Regions from separate parts of the Streptomyces sp. NPDC046862 genome, predicted to be linked through region 1. Evidence: riboswitches for the same ligand, from Rfam matches in the RefSeq annotation. Region 1 holds a riboswitch; the other holds the start of a gene.
The links. Region 1 has a riboswitch for thiamine pyrophosphate ahead of thiO (glycine oxidase ThiO). Riboswitches for the same ligand answer to the same signal wherever they lie in the genome.

Region 1 (4,984 bases):
CCAGGTCGGTGCCGAGCGCCTCGCGCGCGAGGCGGGCGGTCAGCACGGCCTCGCCCGCGGTGAAACAGCCCGCGGTGTTGGGCAGCACCCGGATGCCCAGCCTGCCCAGCACGGACAGCACCGAGCCGTGCGCCTGAGGGTTCACGCGGCGCATCGCGACCGTCGTCAGCTCCGTGCCGGACGCCACGAGGGAGCGTTCCAGGACGTCGAGGCTGGGCGCGCCGCCCGTGCCCATGATGAGGCGGGACGAGTAGGTCGTACCGCCGAGGACGAAGGGGTCGTCGGCCATGGGTCAGCCTCCTTGGACGGCCGTGAGGACTTCGACGCGGTCTCCCTCGGAGAGGGGCGTGGACGGCCACTGCGCGCGCGGGACGACGGTTTCGTTGAGCGCGGCGGCGACGCCCGACGGGGCCGCGGTGAGGGTTTTCACGAGCGAGTCGAGAGCTGTGCCCGCGGAGACCCTCCGCCGCTCTCCGTTGACGAAGACGTGCACGTCGTTCATGTCGTTCATGTCGTTCATGCGTGCTGCTCCGTGAGAGCGGCCGCGGCGAAGCGCCTGGGGGTGAAGTCGCGCGCCTCCTCGGGCAGTTCGCCCGTGGTGAGCGCATGCGCCATGACGTCACCGGTGACCGGGGTGAGGAGCACGCCGTTGCGGTAGTGGCCGGTCGCGAGGAGGAGTCCGTCGCACTCGGTCGGGCCGAGCAGGGGAGCGTTGTCGGGGGAGCCGGGGCGCAGTCCCGCGCGCGTCTCGGTGAGCGGCAGTTCGGTGATCCCGGGGACCAGCTCATGGGCGTCGCGGAGCAGTTCGTACACCCCGCCCGCGGTGACCGTCGTGTCCCAGCCGAGTTCCTCGCTGGTCGCGCCGACGACCAGTTCGCCGTTCTCACGGGGCACCAGGTAGACGTGGCTGCCGCGGACCACGGCGCGCACGGTCCGGCTCAGGAAGGGCGCGTACCGCTCCGGCACGGTCAGCCGCAGCACCTGCCCCTTCACGGGCCGTACCGGCGGCAGGACGTCGTCCGGGACGCCCGCCAGTCGCCCGCTCAGGCTGCCCGCGGCGAGGACGACCTGCCCGGCGGCGAGGTCGGTGCCGTCGGCGGTCCTGATCCCCACGGCCCGCTCCCGGACGACACGGAGCCTCTCGGCCCACGTCCGGTGGAAGACCACCCCGGCGCGCTCGCAGGCCGCGACGAGGGCTCTGGCGAGCCGCCTCGGGTCGATCTGGTGATCGCCGTCGACCCGCAGACCGCCGCGGACGCCCGGCGCGAGCATCGGCTCCAGACGGCGGCAGTCCCGTCCGCTCAGCCACTCCGAGTCCAGCCCCGACCGCCGTTGCAGCGCGTGCAGTTCACGCAGATGGGCGCGGTCGTCGGCGTCGAGCGCTACCGCCAGCGTGCCGCACCGGCGGTAGCCGAGGTCCAGACCCGTCGCCTCGGTCAGCTCGGCCGCGAAGGCCGGGTAGCGGTGCGCGGACGCCAGGTTGAGACCCAGCAGCGTCTGCTCCCCGTAGTGCAGTTCGGTCACCGCGGCCAGCATCCCGGCCGCCACGCGCGCGGCTCCACCGCCCGGCTCGGGGTCCACGACGGCCGTGGTGAACCCGCGTTGCGCGGCTCGCCACGCCGTCACGAGCCCGATGACGCCGCCCCCCACGACGAGGACGTCTGATGTGCCTGAAGGCGATGGCGTGCGCGGATCCGACGTGCGCGTGTCCGGCGTGCCTGTATCCGATGTACGTGTACGCGGCATGGGCGTCCAGCCCCTCCCTTCGCCGGCATGACCCGGATCAGGTTCGTACGGTCGGAGGCCGCCAGCCTCCCTCTCAGCCCGATGCGTCCGGGCTCCCGCGAGTGCTCTACGTTGGCCACCCTAGCCCGTGCCGTTCGCCTCAGTAAGGGAGCCTCCGCTCATGCCCCGCTCGCTCGACGGTCTCGTTCTCGCACCCGTCGCGGACCAGGCTCCAGGTCAGGTGGGTACCCGCACCCGGTTCACGTACCACGAGAAGGACGTCGAGATCTGGGCCGAGTACGCGGGCGGAGATGTCGTACGCGGCCACCTGGTGGGTACCCGTGACGGCGACCGGCTGGACTTCCGGTACGTGCAGCTCAAGCGGGACGGTACGACCTCGTCGGGGCACTGTGTGTCCCTCGTGACCGAGCTCCCCGACGGGCGTGTGTGCCTGGAGGAGAGCTGGGAGTGGGAGTCGCAGCCGGGCAGCGGAACGAGCGTTGTGGAACAGGTCACTGAGCCCGACCGCTGACTGACAATTCGTCAGGTGTCTATGGTGATCAGGTGAGCGAGCAGACGGAGGCACGAGGGACGGAGCGACGGGTCGTCGTCGTGGGCGCCGGCATGGCCGGGGTGCAGACCGCGGTCGTCCTGCGGGAGCAGGGCTTCGCGGGCCCTGTCACGCTGATCGGCGCGGAGCCGCACCAGCCGTACGACCGGCCGCCGCTGTCCAAGGCCGTCCTGCTCGGCAAGGCCGAGGGATCCGCCTTCGACGTCGACTTCGAGGCGCTCGGCATCGAGCTGCAGCTCGGCCGCGAGGTGCTCGGCGTGCGCCCCGGGGACCACGAACTCGACACGGCGACGGGCCCGGTCCCCTACGACGTCCTCGTGCTCGCGACCGGCGCGGAGCCCGTCCGGCTGCCGGGTGCCGAGGGCGTGCCCGGCGTGCACCTGCTGCGCACCCTGGACGACGCGGAGCGGCTGCGGCCCGTCCTGGCCCGCCAGCACGACGTCGTGGTCGTGGGAGCCGGCTGGATCGGGGCGGAGTTCGCCACGGCCGCGCGCGAGGCGGGCTGTGCGGTGACGGTCGTCGAGGCCGCGGACCGCCCGCTCGCGGGAGCCCTCCCCGCCGAGGTGGCCGCACCCATGGCCGCCTGGTACGCGGACAGCGGGGCGGTCCTGCGCACCCGCGCGCGCGTGGAGCGCGTCGAGGACGGGACGGTGGTCCTGGACGACGGCTCGCGCGTGAGGGCGGGCGCGGTGGTCGTGGGCATCGGGGCACGCCCGGCGACGGTGTGGCTGAGGGACTCGGGCATCGAGCTCGGCGCGTACGGCGAAGTGGTGGCCGACGACCACCTGCGGACCTCCGCGCCGGACGTCTACGCGGTCGGCGACTGCGCGTCCTTCCCTTCAGGACGGTACGGAGAACGTCTCCTGGTCCACCACTGGGACAACGCCCTCCAGGGCCCCCGCACGGTGGCGGCCGACATCGTCGGCGAGACCCCGGCGCCGTACGACCCGGTGCCGTACTTCTGGTCGGAACAGTTCGGCCGCTTCGTGCAGTACGTCGGCCACCACGCCCCGGCCGACACGACCGTGTGGCGCGGCGACCCCACGGGTGCCGCCTGGTCGGTGTGCTGGCTGCGTGAGGGGCGTCTGGTCGCCCTGCTCGCGGTGGGGCGCCCCCGGGACCTGGCGCAGGGACGGCGGCTGATCGAGGCGGGTACGGCCATGGACCCGGAGCTGCTGGCGGACCCGTCGCGCCCGCTGAAGAGCGCCACCGCCTAGCCGATGCCCCCGGTCGGCCCACTTCTGACCTGCGCCGGAGGCCGCTCGGCTACCCACTGTCAGTCCGGGATGGCAGTCTTGATGCCGTGACCGAGATTGACGCAAAAATCGATGCTCTCGTCCCCGCGTGGCTGAATCTCCCCGACATCGCCGAGATGTTCGACGTCGAGGTGACCCGTGTGCGGCAGCTGGTCAAGGAGGGCCAGCTCATCGCCGTACGCCGGGGCGAGAACCGCGCGCTGTACGTCCCCGCCGACTTCATCGACGGGGACAAGGTCGTCAAGGGCCTGTCCGGCACCCTGACGCTCCTGAGGGACGACGGCTTCACGGTGGAAGAAATGCTGGAGTGGCTCTTCACTCCCGACCCGAGCCTGCCGGGCACCCCGGCCCAGGCCCTGCGGGAGAATCGCGGCACGGAGGTCAAGCGCCGCGCCCAGGCGCTCGCCGTCTGACGTCCGCCCGTCCGAGCCCACAACCGACGTTTCGTCGTCCGGCGTACGGGCAGCGGCGTACGGGCCCCGGCCCGGCCGCGGCCCGTACGCCACCGAAACATGGCCGTACGCCGTACGCCATCGACCCCGGGGGGAGCCTCACCATGCCCGACACCGCCCGCACCGCCCGCGGACAGCTCGCCGACGCCCGCGTCTACCTGTGCACCGACGCCCGCAAGCGCCAGGGCGACCTGCCGGAGTTCCTGGACGCGGTCCTGGCCGGCGGCGTCGACGTCGTGCAGCTGCGTGACAAGGGCATGGAGGCCGCGGAGGAGCTGGAGCACCTCCACGTGTTCGCCGACGCCTGCCGGCGCCACGGCAGGCTCCTCGCCGTGAACGACCGGGCGGACGTCGCCCACGCCGTCCGCTCCGACGTGCTGCACCTGGGCCAGGGGGACCTGCCGGTCCCGGCGGCCCGCGCCGTCCTCGGCGACGACGTCCTCATCGGCCGCTCCACGCACGCCGAGGCGGAGGCCGCCGCGGCCGCCGTCCAGGACGGCGTGGACTACTTCTGCACCGGCCCCTGCTGGCCCACCCCCACCAAGCCCGGCCGCCCCGCCCCCGGCCTCGACCTCGTCCGGTACACGGCCGCCCTCGGTACGGACCGCCCCTGGTTCGCCATCGGCGGCATCGACCTCGCCAACCTCGACGAGGTCCTCGACGCCGGCGCCCGCCGGGTCGTGGTCGTCCGCGCGATCACCGAGGCCGACGACCCCGGAGCGGCGGCTGCCGAGTTCGCGAAGCGGCTGCGCGCGGCGTAGCCGATGACGGACGGCGCCCGGGGAGCGTCCGGGCCCGGTCCGGCGGGCGGAGTTGTCCGAGGACTGGACAACGGGGCGGCAAAACGGGCAAAAACCCGCTCTCTGGTTGGGGGACCGGCTCAGCCTGGCTAACCTGCCGGTATGGCCCTAGGAACCGCCTCCACCAGGACTGATCACGCGCCTACCGTGCGTGACATGCTCGCCGACGGCAAGACCACG
Region 2 (4,984 bases), on a different contig from region 1:
GCAGCCGTACGTCCACGGCCCGCAGCACGGGCAGCATGGTCCGTACGACGAAGGGGACGCCCACCAGTGCCTGCGCGAGCGGCACCAGGATCCAGGAGGCCCTGAGATTCAGCGGCGGCTCGTCCAGCGCGATCAGGAACCCGAACCCGACGGTCACCGCGGACACGCCCAGCGGCAGCATCAGCAGCGCGTCGAAGCCGCGCACGAGCCGCCCGGCGTCGCGTCGGGCGAGGGCCGCGGCGGCCAGGCCGCCGATCAGCACGGCGATGGCGGTGGCCGTGACCGCGTACTCCAGCGAGTTCCCCACGGCCTCGATCGGCGCGACGAGGAAGATCCCGCTGTCGGCGCCGGTCAGTCGCTTGTAGTACGCGAACCCGGGCGCGTCGAACGACCGCTGGACGAGCACGGCGAGCGGCAGCACCAGCAGCACGAGGGCGGTCCCGAGGACACCGGCGAGCAGCGCCCACTGCCCCGCCCCGCGTGGCCGGCGCGCGGTCACGGCCGGGTCGACCAGCCGCAGCGCGCTCTCCCGCCGCCGTACGGTCCAGGCGTGCACGGCGAGGATCGCGCCCACCGCGGCGAACTGCAGGAGCGTCAGCACCGCGGCTGTGGAGAGGTCGAAGATCTCCGAGGTCTGCCGGTAGATCTCGACTTCGAGGGTGGAGAAGGTGGGCCCGCCGAGGATCTGGACCACACCGAAGGAGGTGAAGGTGAAGAGGAAGACCATCAGCGCGGCCGCCGCCACCGCCGGCGCGAGAGCGGGCAGGGTGACCTTCCGCCAGGCCCTCAGCGGCGAGGCGCCGAGCATCCGCGCGGCCTCCTCCTGCCGCGGGTCGAGCTGCGCCCAGAGTCCGCCCACGGTCCGTACGACGACGGCGTAGTTGAAGAACACATGGGCGAGCAGGATGGCCCAGACGGTGGTGTCGAGCCGTACGCCCCACAGCTCGTCCAGCAGTCCTCCCCGCCCGACCAGGGCCAGGAAGGCGGTCCCGACCACGACGGTGGGCAGCACGAAGGGAACGGTCACGACCGCCCGCAGGACCTGCTTGCCCCTGAAATCGAAGCGCGCGAAGACGTACGCGCCGGGGAGCGCGATCAGCAGCGTGAGCACCGTGGAGGCGAGCGCCTGCCAGGTGGTGAACCACAGGACGTGCCGGATGTCGGACTGCGCGAGCACGTCCCAGATCCGCCCGAACCGCCAGGCCCCGTCGACCTTCAGACCACGCGCGACGATCGCGGCGACGGGGTAGGCGAAGAACACCGCGAAGAACGCAACGGGCACGGCCATCAGCCCGAGCCGCGCCGCGCTCCCGCGCACGCCCGTTCGCCTGCCCTCGCGCGCGGCCTCGGCCGCTTCAGCTACTTCTGCTTCTGCTTCTGCTTCTACTTCAGTACGAGCGACGTCCACGACTTGACCCACTGATCACGGTTGTCGGCGATCTTCTGAGGCGCCATGGTCTCGGGGTCCGCGGCCTGCGGGCCGTACTTCACGAACTCCTCGGGCACCTGCGCGCCCATCAGCACCGGGTACACGAACATGTTGAGCGGCATGTCCTCCTGGAACTTCTTACTGATCAGGAAGTCGACGAGCGCCTTGCCGCCCTTGGTGTTCCGCGCGTTGCTCAGCAGCCCCGCGTACTCGACCTGCCGGAAGCAGGTGCGGGTCGCGACACCGGTCGGCGCGGTCTTCGGCCTCGGATCGGCGAAGACCACCTCTGCGGGCGGTGAGGAGGCGTACGAGACCACGAGCGGGCGGTCGCCCTTCGCCTTCTTGCCGCCGGCCGACCCGGAGAACTCCTCGTTGTAGGCCTGTTCCCAGCCGTCGACGACCTTCACGCCGTTCGCCTTGAGCTTCTTCCAGTAGTCCTGCCAGCCCCCGTCGCCGTACCTGGCCGCCGTCCCCAGCAGGAAGCCGAGGCCGGGCGAGGAGGTGGAGGCGTTCTCGGTGACGAGGAGGTTCTTGTACTCGGGCTCGACGAGGTCCTCGAAGGAGCTCGGCGGCTTCAGCCTGTTCTCGCTGAAGTAGGCCTTGTCGTAGTTGACGCAGATGTCACCGGAGTCGATGGGAGTGACCCGGTGCTTGTCCTGGTCGACCTGGTACTGCGACTGGACCTGATCGGCACCCTTGGCCTCGTACGGCTGGAAGAGCCCGTTGTCCAGCGCACGGGACAGCAGCGTGTTGTCGACGCCGAAGAAGACGTCGCCCTGCGGGTTGTCCTTGGTCAGGATGGCCTTGTTGACGGCCTGACCGGCGTCACCGTCCTTGAGGACCTTCACCTCGTACCCGGACTCCTTCTCGAACGCCTTCAGGACGTTCTTGGAGACGGCGAACGAGTCATGGCTGACGAGGGTGACGGTCCTGGACGAACCGGAGTCCGAGCCGCCGCTGCCGGAGCCGGACGAAGTGCAGGCGGACAGCGTGGCCAGACCGAGCCCGAGGGCGACGGCCACGACCTTCTTGGTGGTGCTCACTTGGATTCCTCCTGGGGTGACCAGGAAGAGACGCGGCCCTGCCCGGGACTTCCCTGGGGATCCCGGGCAGGGCGCAACAGCTCGAGTGGTGACCGATCTCCCTACCCAGAATGACCTGGGCGAGGTTCAGAGGGTCTGCGGCCTGTGCCGCACTCTCAGCGCTGTGGCGCTCCCCTGTCGGAATATGAAGATATACAGGTACGACGTTGTACTGGCTCAGACTACCGCTCGGTGGCCGCCAGCTGACCGCAGGCCCCGTCGATCTCCTGCCCACGGGTGTCCCGGACGGTCACCGGCACACCGTGCGCGGCGATCGCCTCGACGAACGCCTTCTCGTCCTCGGGCCGCGAGGCGGTCCACTTGGAACCGGGCGTCGGGTTCAGCGGAATCAGGTTCACATGCACGGGCTTGCCCCTGAGCAGCCGCCCGAGACGGTCACCACGCCACGCCTGGTCGTTGATGTCCCGGATCAGCGCGTACTCGATGGACAGCCGCCGCCCGGACTTCGCCGCGTACTCCCACCCGGCGTCCAGCACCTCCCGCACCTTCCACCGCGTGTTGACCGGTACGAGGGTGTCGCGCAGCTCGTCGTCCGGAGCGTGCAGCGAGATGGCGAGCCGGCACTTGAAGCCCTCCTCGGCGAACCGGTGAATGGCCGGCACGAGCCCGACAGTGGACACGGTGATACCGCGCTGGGACAGCCCGAGACCGTCCGGCTCGGGATCGGTGAGCGCACGAATGGCCCCCACGACCCGCTTGTAATTGGCAAGCGGCTCCCCCATCCCCATGAACACGATGTTGGACAACCGCGCGGGGCCCCCCGGGATCTCCCCGTCCCTGAGCGCCCGCATCCCGTCCACGATCTGGTGCACGATCTCCGCGGCGGACAGATTCCGGTCGAGCCCGGCCTGCCCGGTGGCGCAGAAGGGACAGTTCATCCCGCACCCGGCCTGCGAACTGATGCACATGGTCACCCGGTCCGGATAACGCATCAGCACCGACTCGACGAGCGTGCCGTCGAAGAGCCGCCACAAGGTCTTACGGGTCGTGTCCTGGTCCGTCGACAGATGCCGCACGACCGTCATCAGCTCCGGAAGCAGCGCCTCCTGCAGCTTGGCGCGCGAACCGGCAGGGATGTCGGTCCACTGCTCCGGGTCGTGCGCGTACCGCGCGAAGTAGTGCTGCGACAGCTGCTTCGCACGAAACGGCTTCTCCCCGACCGCGGCCACCGCCTCCTTGCGCTCGGCAGGCGTGAGATCAGCGAGATGCCGCGGCGGCTTCTTGGCTCCGCGCGGCGCGACGAAAGTGAGTTCTCCGGGTGCAGGCATAACCCACCCAGTGTCGCAGATCGACTCCCGGGCCCCGCACACGGCGATCACGGCGATCACGGCGATCACGGCCCAGGACCCCGCCGCGAGCCCTCTCCGCCCGCTAGCGCCACTCCCAGTGGTGCGTGGAGATCACCGGATCGCCGTCGCCGGGGGACTCTGCCGTGGTGAAGGCCGTTTCGGGGAGGCCGGAGACCTGGGCGTGCACCGTGTGGAGACGGTATTCGCCGGGCAGGCCGGGGTACGACGGTGAGGCGAGCTTCTCGACGGTCACCGAGAGGGACCGCGGGTCGAGCACGACGTCCGTTGCCCTGACTCCGAGTTCCTCGGCCAGGCACCGCAGCGCCGCCGCGGTCGCCGTCTCCCCCGGCTTCATCTTCTCGGTGGGCGGGGAGTTCCTCTTCCGCACGGCTCCGGTCGCCATCTGCTGGCCGACTTCCGTGAGTTGCCTGCCGTCCACCACGACGCGCACGCTGACGACCGAGACCCGGCGCAGTGGCGGGTCTCCGGACAGGACCGCCTCACCCGCGGTGATCTCGTCCCACAGGTTCCGTACGGACTTGACGGCGCCGACGCCCCAGGACTCGTACGGAATGCCGTTGCTCCGCAGCCAGTCCTGGAGTTCGTCCAGGCTCCCCGGGCTTCGCGGGTCCCGCATACGCCCCACCCCTCCCGTCACGCGGATCGTCGTGCGGTGATCCTACGGACGGAAGGGGTGGCGAGAAGAGCGAGCGCGGGGATACGGCGGTCAGCCGGAGCCCACGAAGAGGACGAGCAGCAGCCACACCACGGGAGCCGTGGGCAGGAGGGAGTCCAGGCGGTCCATGATGCCGCCGTGGCCCGGCAGCAGCGTGCCCATGTCCTTGATGCCCAGGTCACGCTTGATCATCGACTCGCCGAGGTCGCCCAGCGTGGCGCTGACGGCGACCGCGAGACCGAGGAGCAGGCCCTGCCACCAGGTGCCGTCGTCGATGAGGAACTGCATGCACAGGGCGCCCGCCACCATGGCGAACGCGATCGCTCCGAGCAGGCCCTCGCGGGTCTTGCCTGGGCTGATGCGGGGGGCGAGCTTGTGCGTGCCGAAGCGCCAGCCGACGGCGTACGCGCCCGTGTCGCTGACGACCGTCAGCAGCAGGAACATGAACACGCGCTGCGGGCCGTCGTCGGCGGCCAGCATCAGCGCG

Region 2: linked by a shared signal. The riboswitch ahead of AB0959_RS36840 (thiamine ABC transporter substrate-binding protein) and the one ahead of thiO (glycine oxidase ThiO) in region 1 are both predicted to bind thiamine pyrophosphate.

Annotation. Positions count from the first base shown of each region.
Region 1 covers NZ_JBEYXP010000022.1:79,069-84,052, reverse strand. Annotated here, with positions in the region: gene AB0959_RS24555 (thiazole synthase) at 1-289, opposite strand, end outside; gene thiS (sulfur carrier protein ThiS) at 293-502, opposite strand; gene thiO (glycine oxidase ThiO) at 517-1,746, opposite strand; TPP riboswitch at 1,744-1,855, opposite strand; gene AB0959_RS24540 (hypothetical protein) at 1,907-2,257, shown strand; gene AB0959_RS24535 (FAD-dependent oxidoreductase) at 2,290-3,513, shown strand; gene AB0959_RS24530 (Rv2175c family DNA-binding protein) at 3,600-3,965, shown strand; gene thiE (thiamine phosphate synthase) at 4,109-4,765, shown strand; gene metF (methylenetetrahydrofolate reductase [NAD(P)H]) at 4,907-4,984, shown strand, end outside.
Region 2 covers NZ_JBEYXP010000043.1:35,429-40,412, forward strand. Annotated here, with positions in the region: gene AB0959_RS36835 (iron ABC transporter permease) at 1-1,288, opposite strand, end outside; gene AB0959_RS36840 (thiamine ABC transporter substrate-binding protein) at 1,384-2,472, opposite strand; TPP riboswitch at 2,553-2,658, opposite strand; gene rlmN (23S rRNA (adenine(2503)-C(2))-methyltransferase RlmN) at 2,694-3,800, opposite strand; gene AB0959_RS36850 (NUDIX domain-containing protein) at 3,904-4,458, opposite strand; gene AB0959_RS36855 (phosphatidate cytidylyltransferase) at 4,549-4,984, opposite strand, start outside.